DNA from 3 places in the Blautia sp. JLR.GB0024 genome. Region 3 is predicted to be linked to each of the others. Evidence: riboswitches for the same ligand, from Rfam matches in the RefSeq annotation. Region 3 holds a riboswitch; each other region holds the start of a gene.
What was found. A riboswitch is a leader RNA that binds a small molecule or an ion and turns the genes downstream of it on or off. The one in region 3 is predicted to bind cyclic di-GMP.

Region 1 (4,508 bases), on a different contig from region 3:
CCGGTGATCGAGACTTTTCGGCTGCTGAAAAATATCTATGAGATACCGGATGACAGGTACGAAAAAAATATGCGGGAATTCCGGGAGATTCTGGATTTGGACGCATTTCTGGGGCAGCCGGCCAGGAAGCTCTCGCTGGGGCAGCGGGTGCGGGCAGATATGGCGGCGGCACTTCTGCATGAGCCGCCAATCCTCTTTCTGGATGAGCCTACCATTGGACTTGATGTGGCGGTGAAGCAGAAGATTTATGCGTTTCTGCGAAGAATCAATGAGGAGAAGAATACGACGATTCTGCTGACCAGCCATGACCTGAATGACCTGGAATCCCTGTGCGGGCGTTTGATCATTCTGGAGCAGGGGGAGATTTTATTTGATGACAGGATGGATAAGATTTTTGAACAGTATCCTGAGGGGACCACGCTGGAGCAGATCGTGATCGGGCTTTTTAACAGGAGGAGCTGCGGATGAAGAAGTACATGGCTTATATGCGGTGCGGGTTTTTGGAGGGATGTGCGTACCGGAGCAATTTTATTACGGGGATGCTGGCTAATTTTATCCAGGCTGCAGTGATCTATTATGTGTGGAGGAGTATTTTCAGGTATCAGGGGGTGGTAAATGGGTATACCTGGGAAATTATGAGGAAGTATGTGTTTGTAGCCTTTTTGTGTAACTGTTCCTTTTCTTTTGGGTTTGAGATGAATACGGCGAAGAGGATCATAAAGGGGGATATCATTCTTGATCTGCTCAAGCCGGTGCCTTACAGGGGAATGCTTTTTTTCAGGATGCTGGGGACAGCCGGGATGGAATTCGGGGTGACGCTGATACTTGTCGGGTGTCTGTATCTGTCGGTGAACGGTGCGGCGGGAATCCGTTTGGAGAGGGTACTGCTGTTTTTGGTGTCCCTGTTTTTGGGAATGGGGATAAAGTTTGGGATACAGTATTTGTTTTCCCTGCTGTGTTTTTATACGGATAATTCTTATGGGGTGACTAAGGCCAGGGAGGTGCTGACCAACTTTTTTTCCGGGGCGATCCTGCCGCTTGTGATGTTTCCCGGGGGGCTTAGAAGGGTTGTGGAGGTGCTGCCTTTTCAGGGAATCGTATTTACGCCATGCAGCATTTTTATAGGGACTTTTTCCATGGAGGAGAGTCTTCGGGGGATTGCGGTGCAGGCTGTTTGGATTGGGATTTTGTGGGTGTGCGGGGCACTTTTTTGGAAGAAAGCATCAGGGGTCATTTCCCTGTATGGAGGGTGAGAGATGAGGAGATGGAGGCATTATTTGAGGATGTATGGGCAGATTCAGATGCAGAATATGAAGTCCCTGGCTGAGTACAGGACGGATTTCCTGATGATGGTATTTTTTACCGGGTTTTCTCAGGTTTGTAATCTGGGGGTGCTTGGGATCATTTACAGTAATATCCCTGAGGTGGGGGGCTGGAAGCTGTGGGAGATACTGCTTTTGTACAGTTTTCTGTTGTTCTCGGAGGGGTGTATTAACTTCTTTTTTCAGGGAACCTGGAAGATTGCGGAGATGATCAATATGGCGGATCTGGACCGGTTTCTGGTGCGGCCGCTTCCCGTGGGGCTGCAGCTTCTCACGGCCAGGATTGATTTTGACGGGCTGAATAAGATGGGGATTGCGGCGGCTGTGTTTGCTCTGGGGGCAAGTCACTGTAATATCAGGTGGAGTTTGTGGAAAATTGTCTGTCTGGCGGTGTTTCTTGTGGAATGTTGTGTGATTCGTGTGTGTATGATCTGGATTGCAAGCTGTGCCTCATTTTGGATGGAGGGAGGGAAGAACAGTTTGAATTTCTTTGCTATTTCCATTGGGGAGATGGCGAAATATCCGCTGATCATTTATCCGCCTGTACTGCAGGGGATATTTGCGTATTTGATTCCGTATGCGTTTGTCAGTTACTATCCGGTGGGGTATCTGCTGGGAAAGAGCGGGATGCGTGCCGGGGTGATGGTTATGCCGGCAGTGTGTGCGGTGATGGCGGGGGTGGCTGTGATTGTGCTTAAGAGGGGGCTTGGGAGGTATGAGAGTAGTGGGAATTGAGATGGGACAGGATTGTTTCGGGGAATGCGGATGAATTTAAAAATATTAAAATAATGCAGGGTATAACATTGCGAATATATTGTGAAGAAATATTTTTGTCATACTGGATGTGCAAAGTCATATTTGCACATTCTTGGCATAAATAGTATAATTTTGGTATTCTGTAAATACATGTTGACATTTAACACGAAATAGAGTATGGTGAGTTTAAGATAAATATTCGATAATAGTAAAGCTGTCGAAAGGCAGTGACACAAAGCTAAAGGGTCTAAGGTCTAACAAGCATGACTATGACAGCCAGTTGCCGTATTATTTTTTGTAAGGTAATTTTTATACCTTGCTTTATTTTGATACGCTTCTGCCTGCAAATTGCTGCAGGCAGTTTTTATTTCGGGGAAAAGTGTATCCCGAGGTAAAAAGCCGGTAGATACTTGTCACAGGATAAGTATGTTCTTTTTGTACGAAAAAATGAAAGAACGCCCCTGCCGGAGGCAGCAGAATCCTTTAGGTTTGTGCAAAGTTCAGGCATAGCGCCGGAGTTTGCCGCACAAACATCCGAAACTGAAAAAAATCAGGAACCGCGCGAGAGTATGCCTAGGCATACTCTCTTTGTTATTATAGGTATAATAACAAAAACATCCTGAAGACATAAAATATAATTTCGTGCGGCCAAAAATTTCAGAGGTGAGAGAATTGAGTGAAGAAGAGAAGAAAACAAAGAGCACCGGTGAGATGGTCACTGATAATGCCCTGAAACTTCAGAAAGCGGTACTGAGACAGAAAATCATGATCGGAGCCCTTGTAGGAGTCATAGCAGTGGGCGGTGCCGGTGCAGCGGGGTATAAGCTCGGATGGTTTGGCGGAGACAATGACAAGGCACAGGAGGAGCAGGTATCAGCGGATATTGATCCAAATGCAGGGGACTGGGACGGAACTATCCCGGAGGCCCCGAAAGGCGATCCCAATGCGGAGAATATAGAATTACCGGGATATCCTAAGATATATATTCCTGCAGGACAGACAGATGTGGATGTGGCATTTTCCAACCCGGAAGGGAACCCCTGTTATTTTACATTCCAGCTTGTGCTCAAGGACGGCGGGGAAGTGCTTTATGAATCAAAACAGGTGCCTCCCGGGGAGGCGATTACAACAGCTACATTGAGCAAGGCTTTGGATGCAGGGGAATATGCGGCTGAACTGAGAATCACAACGGCAAGTATTGTGGACTTATCCCCCATGAACGGAGCAAATATGGAGACCGTGCTCGATGTGAGATAAGGGTGGTGTTTCATGGACAGCAGGAATTGGAGAGGGATTGTAATTTCTGTTATCACGTCAGCGGTACTTGTAGTTGGAAATACGGGGATGGCCTTTGCTGACGCGGAGCAATTTAATGAAGACGGGGAAGCAGATCCTGCAGTATCACAGGAGCTTGTCCGGGATGTGTACGGAAATTGGATTTCAGCAGATATAGAAGAACCTCAGGACTTTGACGAAGAAGAGGAAACAGAAGATAGTCTTCAGGAAGAAAATGAGGAAGAAAAGGATGAAGTCAACAGAGTGCATCATCACGATGAATTCTGTGGCTATAGAGAGGCAGTGCCGGAAATACCATGCGACCATGAGTGTGTGGATACGGATGGGGACGGCATTACAAATCATTGTCCGGAATGTGCGTACCGGCCTGCAGTTGAAGCGGCTCCCTGCAAGTATGAGCTGGAAATGCTGAAAGCAGAAGAAGAGCTGAAAAAACAGCAGGAGCTGGAGGAACAGCAGGAAAGTAAGGATTTGGAGGAGGAAGACCAGGATTCAGAGCAGCAGGGGGAAGATGACCCCGAAAGTGAAAATCCTGAACAGAAGGATTCCAAACCGGAAGAATCCGGGGAAACAGACGGACAAAATAATAAGAAAGAAGATGAGAACGGAGGAGAAGAAAGCGGTGACAGTCAGAAAGATACACCGTCCGGAATAACAAATCAGGGCCAGAAGGATAATATTTCCCATATGGATGAACAGGCCCATGAGGTGACCTCACCTCAAACGGAAGGACAGGAAGATGTTTCTGAGGAAACACGCGCAGAAGATGAAGAGACAGCGGATACCGGTGAAAAGGATGAAGGGGAAGCCATAGAAGGAACGGAAGATATGGAGAATACCCCGGAAAATCCGGATGCTGAAAAAGAACCGCTGCCGTCAAATGAACCTGTATATGAAGTCGAAATTCCTTCACAGGTAAAACTGACAGATGACACGGACAGCTTTACGATCCAGACTAAGAAATTGATACCGGAAGAGGATGGCGAGCTTGTAGTCACAGTGGAAGGAACTGAGAGCAGAGACAGGAAGAACTTCGCACTGTACTGCGGAGAAAACAGTTGGGAATACCGGCTGGAGATAGCCGGGAACTTGATTACACCGGAAGAGAATCAGGCGATTCTGGATGGGTGGAGT
Region 2 (4,508 bases), on a different contig from region 3:
GAGTATTAAACAAACTTTCAACAAGAACAGATGGATGTTATTATCAGATAAAAGAGCTTAATAATTTAACATTTACTATTAAACAGATGACAAAATATGCTAATCAGAGGGTTTTGCTTGATTATCGGTCTGGTACAGAACATGGAAAAGTTTTATTTATGATTTTAAGGGTGCTGTTCCTTCTTCTTCTTACTCTGGTTCTTGGTATCATAGTTGGATTTGTTATTGATTCCCAGCAGGTTGTACTTGGATTGCTGCCCATGAGACTGGGAATCGGTTTGGCTGCCGGATTTGTTTTGGAAGCAGGATTGTATATGTTTTATTCCGAAACAGTAATACGATTTTTTGTGAGTGTCATTATGTCTGTTATTTTAGCTCATTATAATGAAGCTGCTTATAAAACAGATGATTACCAGGAATGGGGGAATATAGATTCGGATTTTGGCCAGAATACCATAGATTTTGGAAAAGATTTTGGGAAAGAGGCAAATGATGATTTTGGAAGCGGAAAGACTTTTTTATGAGGTGGATAAATTGAAAGGAACAAAAGATGCTATTATAACGTTTTTTTTATGCGGACTGATGATTATGTTGATTTTGGTAAGATTCCTTTAACCTATTGCTGAGAGGAGGGTATTTATGGATTGTCCGAAATGTAAAGCACAGGTCGAAATTGGTGCGGTATATTGCAATAAATGTGGTTTTGTATTTGATAGTGACGAAAATAGCGGACAGGCGAAAAATGATGATGGAAAACTGGAATTAAAAAAGAAATTGCTGTTGTTGTTTGGACCTTCTTTTGTTCTTATTATATGTCGGCTTCTGTAGGAAAGAGGGATGAAAATGAAGAGAAATAGAGGCTTTTTGATTTTTTTATTCATAGTTGGGGTAATATTATCAATTGTTATGAGTATATTTGGTGAAAACCCCAAATCATCTTCTTATTTAAAAATAGAATCATATGCGGTGGCAGATTATCTGTATGAATGGGTAGAGGAAAATGTGTCTGCAGATGAGATGACGGAAGAGCCCACAGAAGGTGATACCACGGATAACGAACAAAGTGAATATATTTTTCAGGATAGTGCTGAAAGATATTTAACGGACGAAGAATTGGAAAATCTTTCATTACAACAGATTAATTATGCAAAAAATGAGATTTATGCCAGACATGGACGTATGTTTCAAAAACAGGAGTTGATGGATTATTTTAGCTCAAAGTCCTGGTATGAGGGGACGATTGCAGCAGAAGCTTTTGATGAAAGTATTTTAAATGACTATGAACGTGCAAATGCTAAGAAACTAAGTGAGAAAGAACACGAAATAAACAGCGAAGGATATCAATTGTATTAAGGAGTGACGCATATGAAAGCAAAAGCAGTTATAGTCTGGTGTTTTGCTATTATCCTGCTACTTTCGGGTGGGATTTTATTTAAAATAAATTATCAAATTTATAAAAAAACACAGACAAAAGTCGAAAAAATCGAGAATCGGATAGCAGATATGGAGAAACAGACAAACAAAAATAATAATAAGCTGGAAGACGTACATAAAAGTGGAGTTCAGAAAGAACAAAGTGAAGAACAGACGAAAGCAGCAGGGAAGAAAATTGCATTGGATCCTGGGCATCAAAGTGAAAATGTGGATATGAGTGATTTGGAACCAATAGGACCAGGTGCATCAGAAATGAAAGCAAAAGCCAGTACAGGGACTGTTGGTAATACGACGGGAAAACCGGAATACGAATTAAATTTAGAAATTTCCCGGCGGCTCTATCAGGAATTACAGACAAGAGGTTATGAAGTTGTTATGACACGTGAAGATAATGAAACAGCAATCAGTAATAAAGAAAGAGCTGAGCTGGCAGTCCGAGAAAAAGCTGACATTTTTCTCCGAATCCATGCAAATAGCAGTGAAAATCCGGGTATACAGGGAGCCATGACAATGGTACCTTCTGAGGAAAACCCATATGTTGGAGAGTTGTCTGCGGAGAGCAGCAGACTGGGCCAATGCATTATTGATTCCTACTGTGAAACTACAGGAATGTTGAATAAAGGTGTACAATATTATGATGATATGACAGGAATTAACTGGAGTCAGATTCCCGTCACAATTATTGAAATGGGATTCATGAGTAATGCAGAAGATGACACAAACATGGCAGATTTAGAATATCAAAGTTTAATGGTTCAGGGAATTGCAGATGGAATCGATGATTATTTTGGCAATGTAAGAGAGTAGAGGGATATTATGCGGAAAAATAAGGTAAAGCGATACCGAAAAACACGTGCTTATAAGCACTGGTTTAAAATTTTTGTGGCAGGTTGTATATTATTGTTCTGCGGTGTTGCACTGCTAGGTGCGGATTTTTTCTTATATCAGAAAAAAAATGAGAAAGAAGACCAATTAAAACAATTAAAGCAGCAGGAAGAGGAAATTCATAATGCGGAGACTTTTACTGTTGATTCCGAAGTACAGGAGAGTGAAACGGGAAATTCGCAACCGGATGAGGAAGGCCCTTCAGATGAAAATAAAATAATAAAACAGTTGACCCAGAAAATACAATCTTTAGATGGGGACTGGTCTGTATATGTGGAACAGTTCAATACTGGAATTATGTGTAATATTCATCAAGAGAAGTATCCGGCAGCCAGTCTTATCAAATTATTCATTATGGGAACAGTTTATGAAGCGTATGATGAATTGTGCCGGGAATATGGACAAGAGGAGGTAAACGGGTGTTTGGAGCGGATGATCACAGTCAGTGATAACGAGGCTGCAAATCAACTGGTTGCTATGTTGGGATATGGCAGTAATGAGGAAGGAAGGAGTAGAGTTAATTTATACTGCCAGGAAAATGAGTATCAGGATACTAATATGGGAAGGATGTTGCTTGAGAGTAATGAAAATGGAGAAAATTACACTTCAGCGATAGACTGCTGTGAATTTCTGAAAAAAGTATATCTAAATCAATGCAATCATTCTCTGGAGATGCTTCGCTATTTGAAACAGCAGGAACGCACAGATAAAATCCCCGCAGGTGTACCTGATGAGGTAGAAGTCGCAAATAAAACGGGAGAATTGAATGATGTTGAAAATGATGCTGCTTTAATTTTAAATGGAGATAATACATACTGTATCACAGTTCTTGCATCAAATCTTTCTGATACTTCATTGGCCAGGGAGAAAATAAAAGAGATTTCTGAAGAAGTATATGAATATTTTAAAGAATAAAAGAAATAGAGTCAGCGAAGTGGAAAAAATCGCCTTGATATATCATGTTCCCTGAAAGCAAGCTCATATTACTGGTGAAGGTTCAGGCTACCGGAGACGGGGGAGCATAGACAAATACCTTATAATAAACATACCAGTAAAAAGGCATAGCCAGAGAAAGCTGGTGTCGCAAAACTACAGAGTCTAGGTCATTAGGGTATGACAGCCAGTTACAGAACAAAAAGGACACCCATAGGCGGTGCCTTTTTTGTTTAAAAAATGATGGAGGAAGGGAGGAATACAGCCGGTTTTATATTAGGCTGTTAAATTTATGAAAAAATTAGTATTTTATCAGAATCAAACCCCATTACATATGGGAACAGGAACAGAGATAGGATTTGTGGATCTGCCGATCCAACGTGAAAAAACAACGGGTTTTCCGAAAGGGGAAGTATCGGGAATCAAAGAAGCGTTTAGAAAGGAAAGCAGACATCAGGAATGGTTTGGTCTTGTACTTAGAAGGAAATTCACAGGGAGCAATTGTAGGAAAATATGAAAAGAATAATTGGGAATATGCGCAGTTAGAGCAGCCTTATGGGGATTCTGCATTGACAATCAGTTGTTTTTTTCAATTGGCAGGATATTGCGCAAAGGCACAGGAAGAGTTTTATTTTGATGAAAATAAGTGGTATACCTCAGATGAAAAGGGAAACCATATAGAATTACGTATTAAAGCATACAAATCACTTTTAGAGGAATATAAGCGAAATCCGGCACTTAGGAAATGCCTTATTTTAAATAACAAAGAAAAGGAAAAAGCAAACAATGTTCTTTCGGAGAGATTATAAATAATATAGAACTGGACGATGAACTAAGAAAGGCAATTATTGATTCAACTGTTGAAAAGAGTTTTCCTTTTGGCTATGCCCTGGAATTCATGACGGAAGTGGCTCTTTTAGAAACTGTGGAAGGCATGGAACCCGGGAAAAAATCGTGTTTTCAAAGTATAGGGTTTAATGTGGATGTCCGGCATAACAACGAGCAGGAGGTCCTTATCAATAGTATTTCCGGCAGCCGGAATTTCTGTCAATTAGATTTGATGCTTCTTCTTAAATCCGGACAGGCAGTCGTATTTGAATGTAAGTCAGGAAATATGGATTCAGTGAATGCTAAATCCAGAGAGTTTACCGCATATGCCCTGAGTGGTGTGTATGGAAAACCGGTATTGGTCGTTCCTCTGCTCAGTCAGGATATCTGCTTGTTGGACGAATTACCGCGTAATCTGGAGTTGATTT
Region 3 (4,508 bases):
GACGGCCCCTTTAGCTCTGCGTGTATGGAAAAATTAAAAGAGACAGACGGATATATAGAAGCGCTCTCCGGGATTTTTAAGGGAGAGATCCTGTTGATCAGCGATCATGGCGTGCATGAGACCGGTGACGGAGGGACCCATGGGGAGAATCCGTGTTCCAATGGCGTGTACTCCTATAACATAGAGGATATGCTGGCAGTCTGGGGTGAGCATATATGAAGATAGAAGATGGTTTGTTTGAAGGCATGACCCCTGTGAAACTCAAGGGGAAGTGTGCTGACGGAGCTGAATATTCCTATCAGGCTTTTTCGGTGAGTGAGGTACTGGGCAGTGTGACTGCGGACAGCCTCGTGGAGTTTGTGAGCTGGGACGGCAGGGATACGCTTGTTTCCGGTGAAGAAATCCTCGCGGGGGATGTATACCTTGCGCAGGATGGAGAGACATACCGTCTCGTGATTCCAAAGGATACACACCGAAGGCGCTGGTGTAAACATATAACAGAAATAGAGAGTGAGCAGGGAGGGTGACAGTTGAAAATCTGTACGATCGTAGGTGTGAGAAAGTCCGGCAAGACCACAACGGTTACCGGACTCATCAAAGAACTGAAAAAACGGGGATACCGGGTGGGAACCGTAAAGAGTGTGTTCTGTCCCGAATTTACCCTGGACACTTCTGACAGTAATACGTGGAGACACAGGGAGGCGGGCGCTGATCTTGTCTGTGTAAAAGGGAAAAAAGAGACCGATATTTTACTTCCGGCGGACGTAAGCGGGGATTTCTATGAGAAACTGCCTGTGGATTACCTCATACTGGAAGGAGAGTATGAACTTTGTGTGCCCAGAATCATCTGTGCACATAAGGATGCGGAGGTTTCGGAACGTTTGACAGAGGAGACGATTGCCATAGCAGGGAGACTTGCCGGGGATAAAAAAACCTATGGGGAGTTCAGAGTCTATCACTCTGTGGAAGAGATATCCGCTCTGGCAGATCTGCTGGAAACACTTCCGGATGCGGAATTTCCTTTAAAAAAGCGTCCCATGCTCCAAAAGGCAGCGGCTTTTTGCCAGTGTGGCTGCCATAAGGCAGAGAAAAAGCTGGCCGGAAAGAAAAAACTCACGGCCCATCCCTCAGAAGCACATAGAAAACATATCTTCCTGACAGGGGAAAAAGGGGCTGGCAAGAGCACACTTTTAAACCGTATTGTGGAAGAACTGGGAACAGAGCCGGTGGGTTACAGAACACTGCCCTATGAGATCGGCGGTGTCCAGAAGGGATTTTACCTGCACAGCCTGGTACCTGTGGGAGAATACGAAAATGACAGTCCGATCCTAATACGGGCCGGTAAGGGAAAGAAGATATCCATACCGGAAACCTTTGAGACACTGGGCGCAGCCGTGATGAAAAAGGTGAAGGAAATGCCTGAAAAAACAGCCGTGATAGATGAACTCGGAAAGGCTGAGGCAGATGCCCCCGCCTTTCAGGAAGCATTGTTCTCCTGTCTGGATACCCAGAGTCTTGTCATCGGTGTCCTGCAGAAGAATACAGGTGCGTTTACACAGGCAGTGGCAGAACGCCCCGACGTGGAAGTGATTGAAGTTACAGAAAAGAACAGAGACGGTCTTCTGGAAGAAATCTGTAAAAAAATCAAAAATATGGAATGAAAAGACTTGACTAAAATTGTCAAAATTGATATTCTTAATATAGTGATCCTGTTTAATACATGAACAGAGTCAGAAAACGGAAATATAAAAAAATAAAGGGGCAAAACTGTCGTAAGGCAGTGACGCAAAGCCACGGGTCCCAAGGGAGGGACAGCCGGGCTGCAGACAGTGATGGACAGGGATATTCTGTCCGTCTGTTGTCTTTAAGAAAAACGATATCCCTGGGTATCGTTTTTTTTGGCCCTGAAAGGGGAAGGAGAATAAAAATTGAAAATGAAAAAGTTATGCGTCTGGCTTCTTGTATCCGGTATGCTCCTGCAGACACCGGGGACTACTGCATCTGCCGCTGTTCAGGGGCAGGATGTGGAGTCTTTTAAATCCGGTGCGCAGGCAGCATACATGGATGTGGACAGCAGCCAGAAGATGGATGCCGGGAAGCAGAGCGAGACGCCCGGATGGCAGGCGGAAACGCTGAGGAACAGGAGCCTGCAGCAACCTGCAGAAGTGCCTGAGGGCCAGATGAAAATGCAGGGTGAACAGGCGGGAGCGCCAAAGAACGCAGAGGCTGCAGAGGAACAGACGGGAGAATCCGGAAAAGAAGGTACTACAGGAATACTGTCGGGAGAATCCGGGAAAGAGGATACTGCAGGGATACTGGCAGGAGAATCCGGGAAAAAAGAGACCGCAAGGGAACAGACGGGAGAGTCCGGAAAAGCAGGGACCGCAGAGAAACAGACGGAAGAGTCCGGAAAAGCAGGGACCGCAGAGGAACAGACGGAAGCGTCCGGAAAAGAAGGGGCTGCAGGAGAACAGATGGCAGGTGATCCGGATGCGCAGAAAGGAGAAGGAGCACTGCTTTCTGAGACCGGAGCGGTGGTACAGAAAGGCCGGCTGCATCTAAGCCTGCTTTACACACTCCCATACAGTGACCCGGAAGCGCTGAACAGAGGACTGCAGGCAGTTTTAACAGGTGGCGGCCGGCAGCTTACAGCATCCTTTTCCATGCAGGAGGGTGAGGGCGTTTCTAAAAAGGCGGAGGCATCTTTTACAGATTTGGAACCCGGGCAGTACCATCTCAGTATAAGCGGAGACAGCTTTGCCTCGTATGACCAGGATGTGGAGATACAGGCCATGGAGCAGAAGATGCAGTTTCTGGATGTCTATACAGGAATGGATTTTTCTGATATGGAAAAACATCCCGGTGTTATGGGATACGGTGACGTGAACAGGGACGGCGTGATTGATGAGCAGGACAAATCGGGATTGGTCTTGGCAGTTCATCAGGAAAGTACGGACAGTATCTATGATCTGAATCAGGATCAGAGTGTTGACCTTGTGGATCTGCAGTGGCTTTCATACAGCTACGGATTTGAGAAAACGGAAGCTTATGTGTCAAGAAGTTATCTGATGGATGAAATCACAGCAGATGTGGGAGCGTCCACCCGGGTGTCGGATGGCAGTATTGAGAGTATTTTGGGCGACGGGGGAAGCGTTTCCCTGGAGCCTGCAGACGGCGGGGAGATATCAGAGGAAAATCCGGTGGAACTGCAGCTTGATCTGGAAAAACGTTCCGATATAACAGCGGGCGCGTTGGTTCTGACACCGCCGAGAGATTCCGCCAATGTCATCCGGGCAGGGTCCGTGACCGTGGAATACGATGATGAAAACGAGCAGCGGCAGACCATGGAGGTTCCCATAAGCGGAGTGTCCATGTTTGCCCTCACAGCGGCACAGGCGGTCATGGAACCGGACGGTACCATAATCATCAATCTGGGAAAACAGGTTGCGATCAAGAAGGTAGTCATCAAGGTGACAGATGCCGGAGGAAGCAGTCTGGCAGATATCTCCAGGGTGGAATTTTTAAACGGAATGGAGGACAGGATTCCTGCCCCCGTGATGAATATTCCTGACAATATAAGTACAGAGCCGGGCGATAAGAAATTCACAGTGACCTGGAACGCGCAGACAAATGTAGCCGGCTATGAAGTTATGGTGAAAAAGGACGGGAAGAGCAAAGTATATCCAACCGCTGAGAACAGTATCCTTATCACAAGCTTTGGCACAGAGAAGATGAAAAACAATGAGGAGTACACAGTTCTGGTCCGTTCAGTGAACGGCGACTGGAGCAGTGCCTATTCAGAGCCGGTGACCGTGGTACCCAAGCCCTCAAAGGCGCCTGACGCTCCGGAGAATGTGAACATTTCCGGAGGATACAGAAAACTGGACATCGCCTGGAAGATGATGGAGGACACAGATTTCTACACCCTCTACTACAGGGAGCAGGGCACAGAAGAATTTGAAAAAAAGGAGAATATCAAACAGAATAAATATCAGCTTACAGACTTAAAAGACGGCACAACCTATGAGATATGCCTTACGGGAACAAATGAAATGGGAACCAGCGGCAAGTCAAAAATATACGCAGGAGAGACGACGGATATCAATCCGGCAGTCACTTCCAATTACAGGCTGATCAATACACCAACGGAGGGCGGAGGACTGACTGCGCATATTAAATCCATTGCATATCCCTCTTCAAAACCGGAGACAGATGCAGCAGTGGCAGACAATGATTATACCACCTCCTGGAGTCTGGCATCCTGGGATGCAGGCGGATACAATGCCGGAAAGCCTTCTCCTGTCATTACCTTTGATCAGAGCTATGAGATGGACAGGCTGGTGGTAGTACCAGATGAGAAGCAGCAGTATACATATGGATATGCCAAGACAAAATATTGGGATGAAGACGGCAATGAGAAAATGATAGACGGCCATTTTACACAGAAGAAGAGTGTGAACGGCAAAGTATATTATGAATTTCAGTATTCCCAGCCATTTAAGACAAAT

Region 1: another riboswitch for cyclic di-GMP. It lies ahead of V8Q34_RS22140 (hypothetical protein); the one in region 3 lies ahead of V8Q34_RS15125 (fibronectin type III domain-containing protein).
Region 2: another riboswitch for cyclic di-GMP. It lies ahead of V8Q34_RS17860 (hypothetical protein); the one in region 3 lies ahead of V8Q34_RS15125 (fibronectin type III domain-containing protein).

Annotation. Positions count from the first base shown of each region.
Region 1 is NZ_JBANBF010000013.1:136,870-141,377, reverse strand. It holds gene V8Q34_RS22155 (ABC transporter ATP-binding protein) at 1-468, shown strand, start outside; gene V8Q34_RS22150 (ABC transporter permease) at 465-1,253, shown strand; gene V8Q34_RS22145 (ABC transporter permease) at 1,257-2,057, shown strand; cyclic di-GMP riboswitch class I at 2,276-2,366, shown strand; gene V8Q34_RS22140 (hypothetical protein) at 2,751-3,335, shown strand; gene V8Q34_RS22135 (hypothetical protein) at 3,348-4,508, shown strand, end outside.
Region 2 is NZ_JBANBF010000008.1:69,594-74,101, reverse strand. It holds gene V8Q34_RS17885 (vWA domain-containing protein) at 1-524, shown strand, start outside; gene V8Q34_RS17880 (hypothetical protein) at 640-828, shown strand; gene V8Q34_RS17875 (YARHG domain-containing protein) at 844-1,353, shown strand; gene V8Q34_RS17870 (N-acetylmuramoyl-L-alanine amidase family protein) at 1,366-2,241, shown strand; gene V8Q34_RS17865 (serine hydrolase) at 2,251-3,234, shown strand; cyclic di-GMP riboswitch class I at 3,368-3,451, shown strand; gene V8Q34_RS17860 (hypothetical protein) at 3,545-3,769, shown strand; gene V8Q34_RS17855 (hypothetical protein) at 3,723-4,061, shown strand.
Region 3 is NZ_JBANBF010000006.1:92,580-97,087, reverse strand. It holds gene V8Q34_RS15140 (NTP transferase domain-containing protein) at 1-219, shown strand, start outside; gene V8Q34_RS15135 (hypothetical protein) at 216-527, shown strand; gene mobB (molybdopterin-guanine dinucleotide biosynthesis protein B) at 531-1,661, shown strand; cyclic di-GMP riboswitch class I at 1,751-1,828, shown strand; gene V8Q34_RS15125 (fibronectin type III domain-containing protein) at 1,935-4,508, shown strand, end outside.